Lacibacter sp. H407: one gene and its partner. The protein of the gene in region 1 interacts with the protein of each later gene in a pairwise test. Links are inferred from orthologs where the notes say so. Each region holds a gene or a part of one and is shown on either strand. Other genes may lie near its edges. The genes, in order: sucD and sucC.

Evidence for each region.
Region 2: the proteins of sucD (region 1) and sucC interact in binary tests that used the Escherichia coli proteins (3 or more experiments, as listed by UniProt). The link is inferred for Lacibacter sp. H407 from one-to-one orthologs.

The regions. Positions count from the first base shown.
Region 1 is NZ_JBBKTU010000001.1:2,119,256-2,128,816, reverse strand. The notes cover bases 4,541-7,450. They hold sucD (succinate--CoA ligase subunit alpha), read left to right. Parts: upstream 4,541-5,514; coding sequence 5,515-6,387; downstream 6,388-7,450. Other genes in these bases: WG989_RS09170 (class I SAM-dependent DNA methyltransferase), read left to right, coding at 7,115-7,450; WG989_RS09175 (pentapeptide repeat-containing protein), read left to right, coding at 6,533-7,105; WG989_RS09185 (hypothetical protein), read left to right, coding at 4,779-5,183; WG989_RS09190 (DUF4198 domain-containing protein), read left to right, coding at 4,541-4,638. Also shown: WG989_RS09205 (NADP-dependent malic enzyme), read left to right, coding at 1-1,978; WG989_RS09200 (MlaE family ABC transporter permease), read left to right, coding at 2,269-2,937; WG989_RS09195 (ABC transporter ATP-binding protein), read left to right, coding at 2,942-3,751; more of WG989_RS09190, read left to right, coding at 3,805-4,540; more of WG989_RS09170, read left to right, coding at 7,451-7,747; WG989_RS09165 (hypothetical protein), read left to right, coding at 7,764-8,312; WG989_RS09160 (proline and serine-rich protein 1 family protein), read right to left, coding at 8,383-9,138; WG989_RS09155 (alpha-2-macroglobulin family protein), read left to right, coding at 9,381-9,561. UniProt on the Escherichia coli protein: Succinyl-CoA synthetase functions in the citric acid cycle (TCA), coupling the hydrolysis of succinyl-CoA to the synthesis of either ATP or GTP and thus represents the only step of substrate-level phosphorylation in the TCA.
Region 2 is NZ_JBBKTU010000001.1:22,681-32,304, reverse strand. Bases 4,116-7,088 are described here. They hold sucC (ADP-forming succinate--CoA ligase subunit beta), read right to left. Parts: upstream 6,222-7,088; coding sequence 5,010-6,221; downstream 4,116-5,009. Other genes in these bases: WG989_RS00135 (hypothetical protein), read left to right, coding at 6,528-7,088; WG989_RS00145 (hypothetical protein), read right to left, coding at 4,248-4,862; WG989_RS00150 (GNAT family N-acetyltransferase), read right to left, coding at 4,116-4,119. In the rest of the region: porW (type IX secretion system periplasmic lipoprotein PorW/SprE), read right to left, coding at 1-1,343; WG989_RS00175 (hypothetical protein), read left to right, coding at 1,469-1,870; WG989_RS00170 (bactofilin family protein), read left to right, coding at 1,883-2,323; WG989_RS00165 (hypothetical protein), read left to right, coding at 2,301-2,540; WG989_RS00160 (hypothetical protein), read left to right, coding at 2,537-2,947; WG989_RS00155 (SprT-like domain-containing protein), read left to right, coding at 2,944-3,570; more of WG989_RS00150, read right to left, coding at 3,631-4,115; more of WG989_RS00135, read left to right, coding at 7,089-7,241; WG989_RS00130 (purine-nucleoside phosphorylase), read left to right, coding at 7,247-8,068; WG989_RS00125 (putative porin), read left to right, coding at 8,139-9,624. UniProt on the Escherichia coli protein: Succinyl-CoA synthetase functions in the citric acid cycle (TCA), coupling the hydrolysis of succinyl-CoA to the synthesis of either ATP or GTP and thus represents the only step of substrate-level phosphorylation in the TCA.

The DNA of each region.
Region 1 (9,561 bases):
TAAAGCGCTTGAACCAACCTTTGGTGGTATCAATCTTGAAGACATTAAATCTCCCGAATGCTTTTACATTGAACAGCGGTTGAAAGAGGAAATGAAAATTCCGTTGATGCACGATGATCAGCATGGCACAGCCATCATCAGCGCTGCTGCTTTGTTGAACGCATTGGAAATACAAGGAAAGAAAATTGAAAAAGCAAAGTTCGTTGTAAATGGCGCAGGCGCTGCTGCTATGGCTTGTGTATTGTTATATGAAAGCTTGGGTGCCAAACACGAAAACTTTTTAATGTTCGATCGCAAAGGTGTGATCCATGATCAACGGGATGACCTTGATGAGAACAAGAAAAAATTTGCAGCCCATGTAAAACATCCTGACATGACATTGGCTGATGCCATCAAAAATGCGGATGTATTTATTGGTTTAAGCGTGGGCAATGTTATTACCGGTGAAATGGTGAAGAGCATGGCCAAGAAACCGATCGTGTTTGCTATGGCCAATCCTGATCCTGAGATCAGTTACGAAGAAGCAACAGCTGCTCGTGCTGATGTAATTATGGCAACAGGCCGCAGCGATTATCCCAACCAGGTGAATAATGTATTGGGCTTCCCGTACATTTTCCGTGGTGCATTGGATGTGCGTGCCACCAAGATCAACGAAGCCATGAAACTGGCGGCTGTAAAAGCATTAGCTGAATTAGCAAAAACGCCAGTACCGGATATCGTAAACATGGCGTACAACGAAAAGAATATTTCGTTTGGTGCAACTTATATTATTCCAAAACCACTTGATCCACGTTTGTTGAGTTATGTAGCTCCTGCTGTTGCAAAAGCGGCTATGGAAAGTGGCGTAGCACAGCACCCCATCACCGATTGGGAAAAGTATGAAGACATCCTCAATCATCGGTTAGGTATCGACAATCAATTGATGCGTGCAATTGGCAGCAAGGCACGCAAAGATCCCAAACGTGTGGTGTTTGTAGATGCCGAAAATGTGAAAGTGTTGAAAGCTGCACAATTGGCGTATGAAGAAGGAATCGCTTACCCGATACTGTTAGGTGATGAAAAAACGATTCGTGAAAAAGCAGACGCAAATGCGATTGATCTGGAAGGAATTCCTGTATTAGATCCAAAGAGCAAAGAGCAGGAAGAAATGCGCCAGAAGTTTGGTGAACAGTTTTTTCAGAAGCGCCAACGCAAAGGATTGAACCGTTACGAAGCGGCAAAAGCGATGAAAGAACGTACACATTTTGGCTGTATGATGGTGGAAACCGGCGAAGCAGATGCTATGATCAGCGGATTGAGTCGCAAGTATTCCGATACCATTCGTCCGGCATTACAAATTATTGGCAAAGATGAGAACGTTCGCAAAATTGCCGGTATGTACATCATGCTCACCAAGCGTGGACCGTTGTTCCTGGCTGATGCAACGGTCAACTTTAATCCACGTGCCGATGAACTGGCTGATATAACCCAACTCGTAGCAAAAGAAGTGCGTGCCTTTGGTATTACTCCACGTGTTGCTATGCTGAGCTATTCAAACTTTGGCAGCAGCGACAGCAGCGAGGCCAAGTTAGTAGCAAGAGCCAGAGAGATTGTGAAAGAGCGTGAGCCCAATCTTGTGTGCGATGGCGAAATACAACCGCTTGTGGCGTTCAACCGGGAAATATTAAAAGAAAATTATCCGTTCAGTGAATTGGTGAATGGCGAACCGAATGTGCTCATCTTCCCTAATCTTGCCAGCGGCAATATTGCCTACAACCTGTTGCAGGAAGTAGGAGATGCAGATGCCATTGGCCCGATTTTGTTGGGATTGAAAAAACCGGTGCACATTCTGCAGTTGGGAAGTTCAGTCCGCTCCATCTTTAACATGGTGCTCATTGCTGTAGTGGATGCACAAATGAAAAGCAAAGGCAACACACAGGAAACAGTAAAAAAATCACCGTGGTGGAAACGGTTTCGCAAGGTGAGCCATGAAATATAACTGGCAATAAGCAATTGCCAATAGGCAAATTATCAAAACAGTCAAATCTCAAGTTTGGGTTAACTTACAGTCCTGAACTTGAGATTTGCATTTTGAATTGTATCTTCAACGTCTGTAAATTTTATTGACTATTGACTATTGACTATTGACTATTGACTATTGACTATTGACTATTGACTATTGACTATTGACTATTGACTATTGACCATTGATATCACGCTATGGATTTTTTTACACACTTCGGCCGTTACCTTTTAATGATCAAAGGCATGTTTTCCAAACCGGAAAATATGCGCCTGTACTGGAAAGAGCTCATGCACCAATGCAACGAGATCGGTATCCGGTCGGTTGGTATTGTGGTCATCATTTCTGTATTTCTTGGAGCGGTAACAACGGTGCAAACGGCCTATCAGCTCATCACACCATTAATTCCAAAAACAGTTATTGCAGTAATTGTAAGAGATAATATCATTCTTGAATTAGCACCTACGCTTATTTGTGTGGTATTGGCAGGTGTTGTTGGTTCACGTATTGCTTCAGAGCTTGGCAACATGCGCATCAGCGAACAAATTGATGCGTTGGAAATTATGGGCATCAATACCAAAGCATACCTCATTATGCCAAAAATTATTGCCGCCTTATTGGTAGTTCCCTGTTTGGTTATTCTGGCGGCTGTGTTAGGTATCTGGGGTGGTAAAATGGCCGGCTCTATGTCGGGCATACTTCCTCCTGAAATTTATAACGATGGTTTGCTGGAAGATTTTATTCCATACAATGTATTTTTTGCGTTGAGTAAAACGTACACTTATGCGTTTATTATTTCCAGTATCCCGGCTTACTATGGTTATCATGTACAAGGTGGCTCATTGGAAATTGGAAGGGCCAGTACAAAATCAGTAATTGTAAGTTGTATTTTAATTTTATTGGCGGATTACGCATTGGCCGCTCTACTATTATAACAACATGATAGAGATCAAAAACATACACAAAGGCTTTGATGGCAAAACAGTAATTGAAGACGTATCAGCTTCGCTGGAAACGGGCAAATGCAATTTGATCATTGGCGCCAGCGGCAGCGGTAAAACGGTATTGATGAAATGTCTTGTTGGATTGTTTGAACCCGACAGTGGCGAAGTGTTGTACGATGGTGAAAGTATCACCAACATGAACGAAGAAGACAGGAAGCAATTACGTCAACAGATCGGCATGTTATTCCAGGGATCAGCATTATTTGATTCAATGACGGTGGAACAAAACGTAATGTTTCCGTTGGATATGTTCACCAAACTCAATCTCAAGCAGAAGCACGAAAAAGTAAATGAAGTGCTGGCAAGAGTAAACCTGACAGGCGCCAATGATAAATTTCCGGCAGAGATCAGTGGTGGTATGAAAAAGCGTGTAGGCATTGCACGTGCCATTGTATTGAATCCTAAGTTTTTGTTTTGTGATGAGCCGAACTCCGGTCTTGATCCCAAAACCTCGTTGGTCATTGATAAACTCATCAAAGAAATTACTATTGAATATGGCATGACGACGGTGGTGAATACACACGACATGAACAGTGTTATGGAAATTGGCGATAAAATTATTTTCATGCACAAGGGCCGTAAAGAATGGGAAGGCACCAACAAAGACATCATCTTCAGCAAGAATGAAGAATTGAATCAATTCATTTTTGCTTCCGACTTTTTACAGGATGCCAAAGACATGCGCATGCTCGAAGCCAAAGGAAAAATAAGCGACGACAGAGATATGGATAAACTGTTGAAGTAAACAGCCAAATCACTTGCGGGAGAGAAATAACAGAGCTTTTTTAATTGAATGATATGAAGTTAAAATACAAGCTTACTTATTTACTTATTTTACTTCTTCTTGCACCCGTACTTGCACATGAGTTTTGGCTGGAGCCGCAGCAATACATTTTTTCACGGGCCGAAGAGATCAATATCCGCTTCAGAGTTGGGGAAGCATTTACAGGCGACAACTGGAAAGGCAACCGTGATAAAGTGAATGAACTCAAATTATACTATGCCGATATTGTTGATGATCTGTCCGATGCATTAACGGAAGACGAAGGCGACTCACTTCAATTTTCCATACATGAAGAAGGAACGGCCATGGTTACGTTCAACAACATCAATTCGTTTATTGAACTGGAGGCAGAAAAATTCAATGCATACTTGGCTGAAGATGGTTTGCAATCAGCTATTGATTACCGTAAGCAACAAAACGAAACGGATTCCATGGGCCGTGAGTTATACCAACGTTCTGTAAAAACCATTGTGCAGGTTGGAACTTTAAAAACAGCCGTATATAAAAAGCAAACCAATCTACCGATCGATATTATTCCCCTCTCCCATCCCTATCAATTAAAAGATGGCGACACGCTCACTGTAAAAATTTTATTCAAAGGTGAGCCCTTGCAGAATACCAAAATCCGTACCTGGCATAAACTGCCAGGCACTGTAACCGATATTTCGATGATGAGTAATGAAAAAGGTGAGATCAGTTTTCCTGTAACTACAAGCGGCGAATGGATGGTAAGCTGTGTTACTATGATTCGCCTTACCGATGATCCCCATGCTCAATGGCAAAGCTATTGGGGAAGTGTAACCTGGGGTTATACAGGAAAGAATAAGAGTACGTCGGTGGCAAGATAATTTTTGATTGCAGATATGCGATTGTAGATTTTCAATGATCAAGCGTTTCAAATAGTCAATCAAGTTACTTTAACAAGCATTTACACTCCCAAATAAACCAATGGCATAAAGTATGAGGTGATATAAGAAACACTTTGCTTATGCTAAAACTATACGCTATACTTCTTTTAATTCTTAGCTCCTGTGCAACAAAGATCAGTTACGTTGGTGCAAAAACAAACCCGGTTGCTGCAACCGATGTATTCGTAACTGAAACGAATATTCAACGACCTTATAAAATAATGGGTAAGGGATTTGTAAAGCCTGGCAGCTTTGATCGAAACTTTGAAGAAACCATGCAGCGCAAATCAGTGAAGCAAGCAAAAAAGATTGGTGCAGATGCAGTGTTGTTTCTTGACTACGCTGTTCAACATCCTGTTGGAACAATCAGCTCAGTAATCAGAACCGATTCTATTGCCAATGGCAGTTATAGTGTTGGACAAACAACACTTGCCCCAACTATTTCATACGGATTTACAATTCTCTTTTTGAAGTATCTCGACTGAAATTACCGGATGACAGGAAGGCAAAAAAGCTTCAGCATAAAATGAGTTTTTATTCCAACCTTTCGGGGTTTAGATTTTTTTGTACCACATTTATGCTACCATCCCTTAGGGATTTTAAAACTTCGAAGATGTAACAGAAATCGCTGATCTATCTAATCTAATGCTGACGGGCTGCCGGATTGAAGCGGCACCGCAGCGAAGCGGAGGTATAGCGAAAAGCCGGAACAATTGTTCGTTTTTGTACTGCCGTTAAAAGCCCCAAATCTTACGGTTTAATTCCAAAATCCTAAAGCATCATCCCTTATCTTTGCGGCCTACTAAAGTATTTCACATGAGCATCCTCGTTAATAAAAATTCTAAAGTAATTGTGCAGGGTTTTACGGGAACAGAAGGCACGTTCCATGCAACACAAATGATCGAATACGGTACCAACCTCGTTGGTGGTGTTACACCGGGAAAAGGTGGTACAACCCATCTCGATCGTCCGGTGTTTAATACAGTAGAAGAAGCTGTACAAAAAGCAGGTGCGAATGTGAGTATCATTTTTGTACCACCGGCATTTGCTGCTGATGCAATTATGGAAGCTGCGAATGCAGGTATTGAACTGGTGGTTTGTATTACGGAAGGTATTCCCGTGCAGGACATGGTGAAAGCAAAAAACTATTTAGTTGGAACGAATACACGTTTGATCGGGCCAAACTGTCCGGGTGTAATTACAGCTGGTGAATGTAAAGTAGGTATCATGCCGGGCTTTGTATTTATCCCTGGCCGTATTGGTATTGTATCAAAAAGCGGAACGCTTACTTACGAAGCTGCTGACCAGGTTGCAAAAGCCGGCTTGGGCGTGAGCACTGCGGTTGGTATTGGTGGTGATCCTATCATTGGCACTACCACCAAAGAAGCATTGGAATTATTTATGAACGATGAGAATACAGATGCAGTTGTAATGATCGGTGAAATTGGTGGTGGTATGGAAGCTGAAGCTGCACGTTGGTACAAAGAGAATGCAAAGAAACCGGTTGTTGGTTTTATTGCCGGACAAACAGCGCCTCCCGGTCGTCGTATGGGACATGCGGGTGCAATCATTGGTGGTGCTGAAGATACGGCTGCTGCAAAAATGCAGATCATGACGGAGTGTGGTATTCATGTAGTAGCAAGTCCTGCTGACATTGGTAAAACAATGGCGGCGGTGTTGAAGAAATAATCGGAAGCAGATGTGTTTGTTCACCAGCAAGGTAACTGACACATAAGTATATTTTATAGCCCCGCAATGCGGGGCTTCTTTTTAGTAGTAACAGCACTGAGACAGACCTGAAAAGAGAACGATAAACTTTTATTACTTTAGTTTCATGGAAAGAGCGTACGAAGAAGACAAGCAGTTTGAAGGCGTTGATTATACCATCAAAAAATTACCCGTTGGTGATTACGAGAACTGCCACTTTACCAATTGCAATTTTGCAGAAACCGATCTTTCAAAGATCACCTTCATCGATTGTGTATTTGATAACTGCAACCTGAGCGCAGCAAATATCAACGGTACTTCTTTCCAGGAAACAAAATTTGTGAATTGCAAATTACTGGGATTGCATTTTGAAAACTGTAACAGCTTTTTGTTTACGGTACAGTTCGATCATTGCCTGCTCAACCTGTCGGGATTTTTTAAAATGAATTTGAAAGCATTTCAATTTATCCATTGCAGTTTACAGGAAGTTGATTTTACAGAAGCTGATCTTTCAGGTGCAGTTTTTCATGAATGTAATTTATTGGGAGCCATGTTTGACCAAACCAATCTTGAAAAAGCCGATCTGCGAACCGCCATTAATTTCTCTATCGACCCAGAACTAAACAAACTGAAAAAAGCAAAGTTTTCAATGACAGGATTGATCGGCCTGTTACACAAGTATGATCTTACAGTTTCATAAATCATTTATATGAACGAAGTACAACAAGCCTACAACAGTTGGGCGCAACAATACGACAGTAACGAAAATAAAACACGTGATCTGGAAGCAAAATCATTGCGGGAGACGTTAGCACCGCTCACATTTGCACATTGTTTGGAAATTGGTTGCGGCACCGGCAAGAATACGGTATGGCTTTTAGAAAAAGCAGCAACTGTTACGGCTGTTGATTTGAGTGAAGAAATGCTGAGCAAAGCAAAAGAGAAGATTACCGGATCTAATGTCAGCTTCGTACAGGCTGATATTATGCAGCCATGGACATTCGCCACCAAAGCCTACGATCTGGTTGGCTTTAGTTTGATTTTAGAGCATATCGAAGAACTGCAACCGGTGTTTGCAAAAGTTGCTGCTGTGTTGAAATCCGGCGGTTATCTCTACATCAGCGAATTGCACCCTTTCAAACAATACAACGGCAGTAAAGCAAGATTTGAAACAGCCAATGGAACACAGGTTGTAACCTGCTTTAATCATCACATTAGCGATTTTATAAATGCCGCAAAAACAACAGGTTTCGAATTAATTACACTTACAGAATATTTTGATGATGTTGACTCTAATAATCTTCCAAGATTGCTGACATTACTCTTTACCAAAAAACCTTAGCTGCAAAGGCTTGAATTTGGCAAAAATAATTTCTATCTTTTATAAAACTATTTCAATGCCACGGCTCCTGCTCATTCTTACATGTACTCTTCTGCTTCATTCAGCAACCCAAGCACAAACTTTCTGCTACTCGTCTTCTTTAATTGTAACTGAGCCTGTGAATGGCATGATTAAACAGCCACAATTAAAAAAACCGACATTCAAAGAGGTTCTTCTTAAAAAAATACTAGACCGTAAAATCAGGAAAGCAGCAGATGACGACAAAGCAAAACGTTTGGTTAACAAACTTGGCATCATGTCGCTGGTAGCAAGCATAGCGGCACCTCTTATACTAATCCTTTTGTGGGCTATCGGAAATTATGCGATCGTTCAGGTACTATTTATTCTTGCATTGGCCCTCATGGTCACTGCAACCATAACAGGAATCATCAGTCTTTTAAAAAGAAAAAAACTTGCCGATAAAAAAGGCACTCACAATATTCCGGCTATTCTGGGTATTATTTTTGGTGGAGGTTTGCTTCTGCTGCTTATTCTCATAGCAGCAACTTTTTCATTCAACTATTAAATAAGAAATCCCCCGGAATTGCCAGGGGATTCTTGTAATAGATGCTTCTGCTTAGTAAGTTTCAACAGGGTTAATCTCTGTACGTAGAAATATATCGTGTAAGTTCTGTTTTGCTGCTTCCGAAGTTAAAGACGTCGTTCACTACAAAATAGTTGCCTCTGTCGGAAGTATATCTGTAAGCGAACTTTGCCAACTCTAATCTTGCATTTTCAAAGCTGATGAGATAAGCCAGTTCACGCACCTGTTGTGCTGTAACACGGTTGTTGGGCAATATTGACCGCAGCAGATCCATTTTGTTTTTATCGAAGCTTTCACGTTCAATAGATTGTTTCAGCTGTTGAAAACGTTCATAGTTCATCGGTTGTCCCCAACTGTTGTTGTTGTCACGATTCCAATTATCATTGTCCCTGTTCCAGTTATCATTGTTACGATCGTTGTTCCAGTCATTGTCGCTCCAGGTATCATCATAACGATTATCCATGCGTTGCTCATCTGTAAATACTTTACCGAAACGGTTGATCACAATATCGGTATGTGTTCCCCTGCGGAGATTCACATTGCCGTTGTAGATCATTTCATCACGGTTGTTTCTGAATACACCTCGTCCTTGCTTTTGATTGATCCTGTAGATCTGGATGCGGTGATTACCCGGGCTGAGATTGCTGATACGGTACTCTTTGTTGGCCTGTTGTACCTGACGTCCATCGATCAGTACCCGGATGGGTGTGTTGCTCATGCTGGAAATACTCAACCTTGCTTCGTTGAGGTTGGCAAATGTTGCAGCACTTAAAAAGAGAAGAGAAATGAGGGTAAAAATTTTCTTCATAGAAACCTCCTTTGTTTTATTTAACTGATAGATGCCAAACAAAATGCCACGGCAATAAAAAAGCTGATAAAGATTCGTTAAAGGATTTTTGGTATCGGGACATCGCAGACGTCAGATACCTTGATTGGTGTACGTTAAAATGTCTGACGTCTTCGACGTCCTGACACTTCTTTATGCAATAACCTGTTTCTTTGCATCAAAGCATCACAGTAATTTTTTACCTTACATAAAATGAAACGCACATGTTGCTGAAACGTATTTTACTTGTTAACCTTTTTCTACTTTCATTCACAAGCATGTTACAGGCTCAAAATAAGTTCAACTATACAGCTGCCTGGAAAAAGGTAGATGATCTTGTTACAAAAAAAGGATTGACCGAGTCTGCATTGAAAGATGTGCAGCTGATCTATACTGCTGCAAAAA
Region 2 (9,624 bases), 2.1 Mb from region 1 along the record:
TTCAACATTTGTTGTTTGATCTGCAGTTGTGCCGCATTTTCAGCAAAGGCAATATCCTGAAAATTCACACTATCGAGTGAGTTGGAAGCAAGTGTATAATCTCTGCGTGCATACGCCAGATCAGCCAGTTTTACAAAGGCTTTGTTTTTAACCGATGGATTTTCTGTTGTATAAGAAACACTACGTTTCAATAATGTGATAGCTTGTGTTGTATCGCCTTTCTGCAAGGCCATATCGGCTGCCGCATAGAACAATACATCTTCGTATCCATCAAACCGTTCTTTGCGTGACAGCTTTAGCAGATCGGCCAATGTTTCAGTTACTGCATCACCACCTTCTTTCCGTAATAATTGTGCTTCATAAATACGGGCATGGATATATAATACAGGATCAGTAGTGTGCGATTTTGCTTTGTTGAAAAAAGAAGAGGCCAATTCCGGTTGATTGGTTTTTGCATACAACTGTGCCAGTAAATATTCCCAACGTGCCAGTTCTGTTTTATCGGCTGCTTCACCCAACGCATCTTTCAAATAAAATGCTGTGCTGTCCCATTGTTCCTGTTTGTAAAACGTATACGCCTGTACTTCATTCAACTTACCATGCAATCGTTTTGGAAACAGGGGATCTTTTTTCAGCAGGTTGATCAAACTATAGGCTTCCGGATACAGATTGTCTTCTGCATAGGTTCTGGTGAGCCATATCAATGCATCGTTCCGGCTTGGCTGATGAGAGAATGCTTTGTGTACAATGCCGTTCTTTTCTTTTGTTGCAATATTGAGATCACCTTTTGTGGAGCGATCGTTGGAACCCACCACAATAATATATTCGTCCTTATCTTTTGGGAAGAAGTTGTAATTAATAAATTGAAAAATGCGGTAGGCCGAATCGAATTTCTGCCAGTAAAAATAACTTTGACCGATGAGCAGATACATGTTATCGATATAGCTGTTGCGCAGATCGTGCAACACAATACCGGCTGTTGCTTTCAAGATCACCGAATCCAATTCCATCGAATCGGCAGCGGTAAAATCAGTTGAGTAGTTATAAAAGGGCAGGAGTTGTGTGTAATCGTCCCGATGGCTCAGTTTTGCTTTTTCGAGGATGGCGTTGATCTTATTAACAGCGTTGTAATGAAAATTATATTCTGTTACCATGCTCTGATAGAGACGGCGGGGCAGTGTGAATTTTTTGTCGTCGGTTTTTTCCGATCCCAATACTTTGTTCTCGTATTTTACGGGTTTTACTAACGGAAGAGTAAAATCCGGTTGTGCCGATGCAGAAATGCAGCCCAGCAGTAGAATAATCAGTATCCGGTTGAATTTAGAAACAATAATTGGCTGCATGCAGGCGTTGGGTCGTTTTTCTTAATTAACTCAATACGGTCAAAAATATTTTAATTAAAGGTAAAATCAGGAAGAAATTATTTTTTTACCCCTCTTAAACGCTAAATTTAGACCTCATTTATAGTATGGCAAAACGAATTGATGCAGAAAGTACACTGAAGCGCTTACGGAATCGCTACCGGTTGGTGGTGATGAATGATGATACGTATGAGGAAGTGGTAACGTTTAAATTATCCAGATTGAGCGTTTACATCACTCTTAGCACCATTTTTGTATTGTTGGTGGGATTGACTGTAGCGCTGATCACGTTTACCAACCTGAAATATTATTTACCGGGCTATGGTTCACAAAGTCAGCGGAAGGAATTGATCTTCTATAAAACAAAAATTGACTCTTTGGAGCGGTCGATGTTATACAAAGATCAGTATCTTGACAATCTGAAAAAGGTGTTATCGGGCGATGTAAAAACCACAGCGATGGATACAACCACCCTGAAAATGCCGGAAGTAGAACGTTCAACGCAATAAAAACCACTGCATATGTTCAACAGTAAATCCAGTTCCCAGGAAAAAGAAGCCTCCACAGGTTTAGCAACAATTGTTGCATCAGGTACCGAAATCAAAGGAAATATTGAAAGCAAAGGCGACATCCGGGTGGATGGCGTGCTGAAAGGTAACCTTACCACGTCTTCCAAAGTGTTAGTAGGTCCATCGGGCAAAATTTATGGCGATGTTATTGCACAGCAAGCCGATGTGCTGGGCCAGATCGATGGCACCATCAAGGTAACCGAACTATTGTACCTGAAAGGCAGCTGCCAGATCAACGGTAATATTTATGCCGGTCAGTTACAGGTAGATGCTACCGCTTCGTTCAATGGCGAATGCCATATGGGTGCTGCTGCCGTTTCCAATGCGCCGCTTGCCAGTGTACTGGAGATCAGCAAAGAATCATCCCTGAATGCCGCAGCCAACGACCAATAAATCGTCCAAGCCAACAAAAAGTAACAGAGCTTACCTGGCACAATATGCCGGGTTGGCTTTTCAATTAATTGCTGCCTTGGGACTTGCTGTTTTCGCAGGTTTAAAAGCAGATGGCTGGTTGAAGCTGAATTTTCCTTTACTTGCATGGTTGTTACCGGTAGTGGTGCTCAGCGCCATCTTTTACCGGATTTATAAAGACACATCTGCAAGGAAATGAAGAATCAAAATCAGAAATTGTATTTGCCTATTTTGGGGCTTTTTGTTGCGCTGAGTAGTTTGTATCTGTTGGGCCAAAACTGGCTTACGAAATACGGACTTAGTTTTAATGTGCTGATGGCAGGTAACCTGATTTTATTTCTTGTGACCATTACTTCGCTCTACTTCCACATAAAAGGTTTTTTACATAAAAACATCCAGGTGTTTTTCAGAAGTGTGTATGGCGCACTTATGATCAAGATGCTCATTTGTGCAGCAGCGGTGGTGATCTATGCACTGATCGCTAAACCAAATATCAATAAGCCGGCATTGTATGTTTGTATGGCCTTGTATTTTGTGTATTCGTTTATGGAAGTGCGGATGGTGTTTCGTTTGTTGAAGCAGAAACAAGACGAGAAAAAGCGATGAGTAAAAAGGAAGTTCCGCTACATGCATTGGCTGCCTATTTACCGGAAGGTTCGGTTGAACCGGTGCTGGACTATCTCCACCAATATAAAATTCATTTAACCATTACACGGGAACGGAACAGTATACTCGGCGATTACCGGCATGCGATCAATCAGAAAAATCACCGCATCAGTGTAAACGGAAATCTCAATAAATATTCTTTCTTAGTAACGCTGTTACATGAAATAGCACACTTGCTGGCATTTGAAAATTTCGGACATCGTATTGCGGCACATGGCAAAGAATGGAAACATGAATATGGAAAAATACTTGCACAGTTTCTATTAAAGAAAATTTTTCCGGCTGATATTGAAAAGGCATTGATGAAATCATTACAAAATCCATCGGCTACCAGTTGTGGTGAAGAACATTTGATGCGTGTACTCAAAAACTATGATGTACGCAAGCAGGGAGAAGTATTGGTTGAACAATTGCAACACGATCAGCTCTTCAAAACAAAAGACGGTCGTGTATTTCAGAAAAAAGAAAAACTACGCAAACGGCATAAAGCAATTGATGTGAAGAGTGGAGCGGTTTATTTGTTTAGTGGGGTGTATGAGGTGGAGGTGATGAGGGATGAATGATGAGTGACGCTCGTCTGACGCCAACATCTGACGAATAGTAAAACAACACGTTATTCATACTCACAATTTCTTCAACATCCATCGATCACATCCAAAATGTCCGCTGTTGCCCATCGGTCCATCTAAATATTCAAATCCGAAAAGTTCATACACTTTTAATGCTTGCTTCAACTCCGGCATGGTTTCTAAATACACTTGTTCGTAACCGTTATCTTTCGCCCAGGTCAAACATTGTTCGATCATTCGCTTTCCCAATCCCTTTCCACGTGCATCTTTGTGCAGGTACATTTTTACCAATTCACAGGTTTTCGTCGGTAATCCTTCAGTTGGGTAAATGCCACCACCACCTAACAGCTTATCTTCTTCTTCTGCAACAAAATAAACACTCCCTTTGGTTTGAAACAGTTCATACAACGCATCGGTTGTAGGATCGTAATACACAGTGCCGGGTTTGTTGGCACCAAACTCTGCTAAGGATGTGCGGACAATTACAGCCAGTGCTGCATTATCGGAAGGTTGAATTGTGCGGATTGTAATACTTGGGTGCATACGTCAAAGCTAAAACGATTTTGTTTCCCACAAATACACAAAAACACAAAGGAAGAAAAGTAAACTTCTTTTCTTCCTTTGTGTTTTTGTATTTGCGAGGGGCAAGTAGCGAATAGCTGGCAGCTTTTCTAATAAGTATCTTCTAACGAATATTGTCCACCACCTAAGATGATGCCGATTTTTATACCGAGGTAATTGTTATTGATATCGCCTGTCTTTGCAACAAAGTTATATTCAACTGCTGCACGGAAATGCCATACTTCAATACCTGCTCTTGCCATGCCGCCAAATTTTGTAGATGCTGGAATAGAAAAGGTCCCTCCGTTTTGACTGTCGGCTTCAATACTCAGGAAATTATAAATACCGGCGCCACCACCTATGAATGGGCGAACGGTTCGGTTTGCAAAATAATATTCAGCCGTTGGAACAAAGGAAATACCAACACCTGCTTCGCCATTTGCATTTGGATTCGTTCCGCTTACGCCTGCATAGCCACGGGCCATTGCTGTTGCTTCCATCCGCAAGCCAACTGTTATGCGATCCAATGCATTGAAACGTGGTTCCAATGCCAGCAATACACCTGCCTTCGCACCTTTTCCTGCGGGACGGGCATAACCTGCATCAAGCAATACTTCAAATGGTTTGAAATGATGTTGTGTTTCGAAACGAAGTTGTGCAGAAGCTGACTGAATTGTAATGAAGCTAACAAGTAAAACAAAACTGTTACGGAGTAGTCCTTTCATGTGATAATTGGTTGATGGTTTACAATTGCTGAATCGGTTCAAAAAGCAAGCCGACCAGGCAAAGTGAATGGTTAAACTATTCACAAGGTATAAAAACGAATGCCACACGGAAATCGTATGGCATTGGCTGTTTATTTTTACTTGGACTTATGCTACTGCTTGTTTTACCAATGCAGCTGCTTCGCTTAACTGAATAGCACTTTGTACTTTCAATCCGCTTTCATCGATCAGCTTCTTTGCTTCTTCAGCATTTGTACCTTGTAAACGTACGATGATGGGAACAGGAATATTACCAATTGTTTTGTACGCTTCAATTACACCTGCAGCAACACGATCGCAACGAACAATACCACCAAAGATGTTGATGAGAATTGCTTTTACGTTTGGATCTTTTAAAATGATCTTGAAACCTGCTTCAACAGTTTGTGCATTGGCAGTGCCACCTACGTCGAGGAAGTTTGCCGGTTGTCCACCACTCAACTGGATCATATCCATGGTAGCCATTGCCAAACCCGCACCGTTCACCATACAACCTACGTTACCATCAAGCTTAATAAAGTTGAGGTTGTGGTTGCCTGCTTCTACTTCTGTAGGGTCTTCTTCAGTTGTATCACGCATGTTGGCAACATCAGGATGACGCATCAACGCATTATCATCAATGTTCATTTTGCAATCCACTGCAATGATCTTGTTATCGGCTGCTTTGAACAGCGGATTAATTTCAAGCATACCACAATCCAATCCAACGTATGCATTGTAAAGATTCGTTACAAACTTTACACAGTTCTTAAACGCTTCACCACTCAAACCAAGATTGAAAGCGATCTTTCTTGCCTGGAACGCTTGTAATGGTCCGCCCGGGTTAACCCACTCTTTAAATATTTTTTCGGGAGTGTCATGTGCAACATCTTCAATGTTCATACCGCCCTCGGTACTGTACATGATCACGTTTTGTTTTTTTGTACGATCGAGGAGAATAGAGAGATAAAATTCTTTACGCTCTGTTGGTCCATCGTAATACATATCCTGTGCAACAAGGATCTTGTTTACCACTTTACCGGCAGGTCCTGTTTGAATGGTTACCAATGTGCCACCCAAAATACCTTTTGCAAACTCAGTGATCTGGTCAATATTTTTTGCAACTTTCACACCATTCATACCGGTTTCTTTCACAGTTCCCTTACCACGGCCACCCGCATGAATTTGCGCTTTTACAACTGCAAAGCTGCTGCCGCTTTGGTTCTTGATCTGGCGATACGCTTCTTCGGCTTCATGTACTGTGCTGCAGGCAAATCCTTCCTGCACCGGAACATTGTATTTCTTCAATAATTCCTTGGCTTGATATTCGTGGAGGTTCATATGCAAAAAATTTCGGCGAAGATAAGGAAAGAACAGGTGGGAATAAGACAGAACATGAAGCGTTTTATGATACCGGCTTCATCTCTTTGAGCATCGCCTGTTGCGTCGCAATCCGTTCATGGTTCGGGAATACTAATCGGCATGTGATCGATCGTGCCAATTCTTTATCTTACTGTCATGAACCGGCTTTTTATATTGTTTTTAATCATTCTTTTCTGTGCTTGCAAAGGCAATCAAAAGCTTGTGATCGCTCAACGAAAAATCAACGCTGTAAAGGGTTCTGCGTTTTTTCAACAGGCAACAACAATGAATTGGAAGCAACGTGATTCCTTTGCGATTGCTGAATTGCTTGCCGGCAACATGCCCGATTTTTTGCGAACGTTTGTTTCTGTTTCAATCAGCATCACCGATTCGACAAGCAATAAAAAAATTACGGCCGTTCTGTACGTAGCACCTGACTACTTAAGTGTGGGAACAAACGATGATTGGGCAAGGATTCCTTTAACGCCCATGTCGGCCCAGTTAATGGCTGACACTTTTCATTGCTTCCTGCCAACAAAGAAATTGGTGGATGACATTTACAAAGCTGCAAACGTAAAAATAGAACCGGTGCCTATGTTTGCTTTTCGTGACAGTACACCTACCATGTATCAGCATCATCTCATCATTGAAGGACAACGAACGTTGCGGAAAGGATTGATTGCAGGTATTAAAAAAGATGTGGTACTTACCGAACAATTAAAACCTGCAGGGAAACAAAATAAAGTAGCGATCTATGGCTGGCATTATTCAACAGGCAAACCCATCCAACCTGTTTATACCGGACATGTCAACTGGTATGTTGATTACAGTCACGGCATCCGGTTAATTTATGAGCGCATCAAAGTAAACGGAAAATGGATGCACTATACTGAACTGGCAAACCACCCGCTCTTATTCCGTTTGCTTACGGATGAATCTTCATTTTCCTTTATACGATACCCGTACGAAAGCAATATATTTGCCGCCTTACAAAAATGAAAGAAATGGGAGAGTTATTGAATAAGATCAACGAAACGGTGGCGTATATCCGAAGCCAGTATGCAGATGAATCAACAGTAGGTGTGGTGTTGGGCAGCGGCCTCGGTCATTTTACCGATGAACTGCAAATTGAAAAAGAGATCAGCTATAATGAGATACCGCATTTTCCGGTATCAACAGTGGAAGGACATAAAGGCAAGTTGGTATTTGGCAAACTGGGGAATAAAAATGTAGTGGTAATGGCTGGTCGTTTTCATTACTATGAAGGTTATTCGATCGGAGAAGTGGTATATCCCATCCGGGTAATGAAATACTTAGGTGTGCAGTCATTGGTGATCAGCAATGCAGCAGGTGGTGTTAATACAGCCTTCAAAGTAGGTGATCTCATGATCATCAAAGATCATATCAGTCAGCTTACACCCAATCCGCTTATCGGTAAAAACATGAGTGAACTTGGCCCACGCTTTCCTGATATGAGTGAACCTTACAAAAAAGACTTCATTAAAAAAGCAAAAGCGATTGCAGCCAGCATGAACATTGATGTAAAAGAAGGTGTGTATTGTGGTGTAACAGGTCCCACGTTTGAAACACGCAGCGAATATAAAATGATCCAGATGCTCGGCGGCGATGCAGTGGGCATGAGCACGGTTGCCGAAGTAATTGCGGCTATTCACATGAGCATTCCTGTTTTTGCCATGAGTGTGATCACTGATATTGGTATTCGTGAAGAAGAAAATATCATCACCCATGAAGAAGTATTACAGGCAGCAAAAGAAGCGGAGCCAAAAATGACGGCAATTGTGAAACAGTTAATTCTTGAACTTTAAGTTGCTTTTAGTAAAGTGGCCATTCAATTCGTTTATTTTTGCACGGGCCGGTAAAGCCCTTTTTTCATCTATGACCCGTTTACTGCTGTTATTTTTTCTCATCATTTCATCGTATGCTGTGCAGGCGCAAAACCCGTTACAACGGATGCCCGGCGGAGCCTTATTAGGTGGTAGCAGAATGGGCGGCGGCGGTGGTGGAGGCGGTGGTCCTTTCAAAGATTCGCTCCTGCACCGTACCGGACTGGAAGATTCACTCACGCTGATTTACCGTTATTTAGACACGGCCCGCTTTTATTCCCTTGATTCATCTGTAAACGATTTCAGTAAACGCTGGCACGTTCCCTGGTCGAATATTGTGCTGGGGAATACGGGAGGTGCTACACGCTCTTTGTTGTTTTCGCCTACTATGAAAGCCGGATGGGATCATGGATTCCATGCCTACGACGAATACATTTCGAAGGTGGAGCAACTGAAATTCTACAATACTACAAGGCCTTACACCCAGCTTGATTATGTGCTTGGTCCAAACAATGAACAGAATATTGGTGTGTTGCATACACAAAACATCCGTTACAACTGGAATTTTGCGTTCAATTTTAAACTTATTAATTCGCCCGGCATTTTCCGCAATCAGAAAAACAGTCATACCAATCTCAATTTCAATACCTGGTACACCTCGCCAAAACGGCGGTACACAGTTTATTTTATTGCTGCGAATAATCGAATTGGTGCAACTGAAAATGGTGGTATCCAAAGCACGAGGTTTTTAGACAGTCTCCCTTTTTTTTCTGAGCGTTTCAGTATCCCTACCAACTTAGGTGGCGTTGAGCCCGTTCGATCAAATTTTTTGAGTAATACAATTAATACCGGTAATCGCTATACGGTTACAAATTTTTTAGTACGTCATCATTATGATCTTGGCAAGAAAGATTCGGTTGTTACCGATTCAAGTGTGGTGTATTTCTTTTATCCCCGCTTCCGGTTTCAACATACCATGCAGTTTGATCGCTATTCATTGCAATACCTTGATACGAGGGTTGACACTGCAGGGTATAAATTATTGTATGGCTTATCAGGGTTGCCGGCAACTTTTGGTATCAAGGACTATTGGCAAACATTGACGAATGAAGCGGCTATTTATTCGTTTCCTGATATCAAAAATCAACAGCAATTTATTAAGGCAGCAGCCGGTTATCAATTTTTGGAAGCCGATTTTGGCAGCAATGAGCCATCGTTCACCAATATTTATTTGAATGGGGAGTATCGCAATAAAACAAAAAATAAAAAATGGGATATGGAACTGGCGGGTACATTATACATGGCTGGTTTCAATAGTGGCGATTATAGTGTAATAGCTTCGTTGAAACGATTGATTGGGCAGAAGCTCGGTTATCTTTCATTGGGATTCCGGAATGTGAGTCGCACACCTTCGTTTATTCATGACGACAGAAGCAACTTTAAAAAATTCAATTTGGGTAACACCAGCTTTGGAAAGGAAAATACAACCATTGCTTCTGCCACATACGAGCTGCCGCAGCAGCGATTGAAGTTAGGCG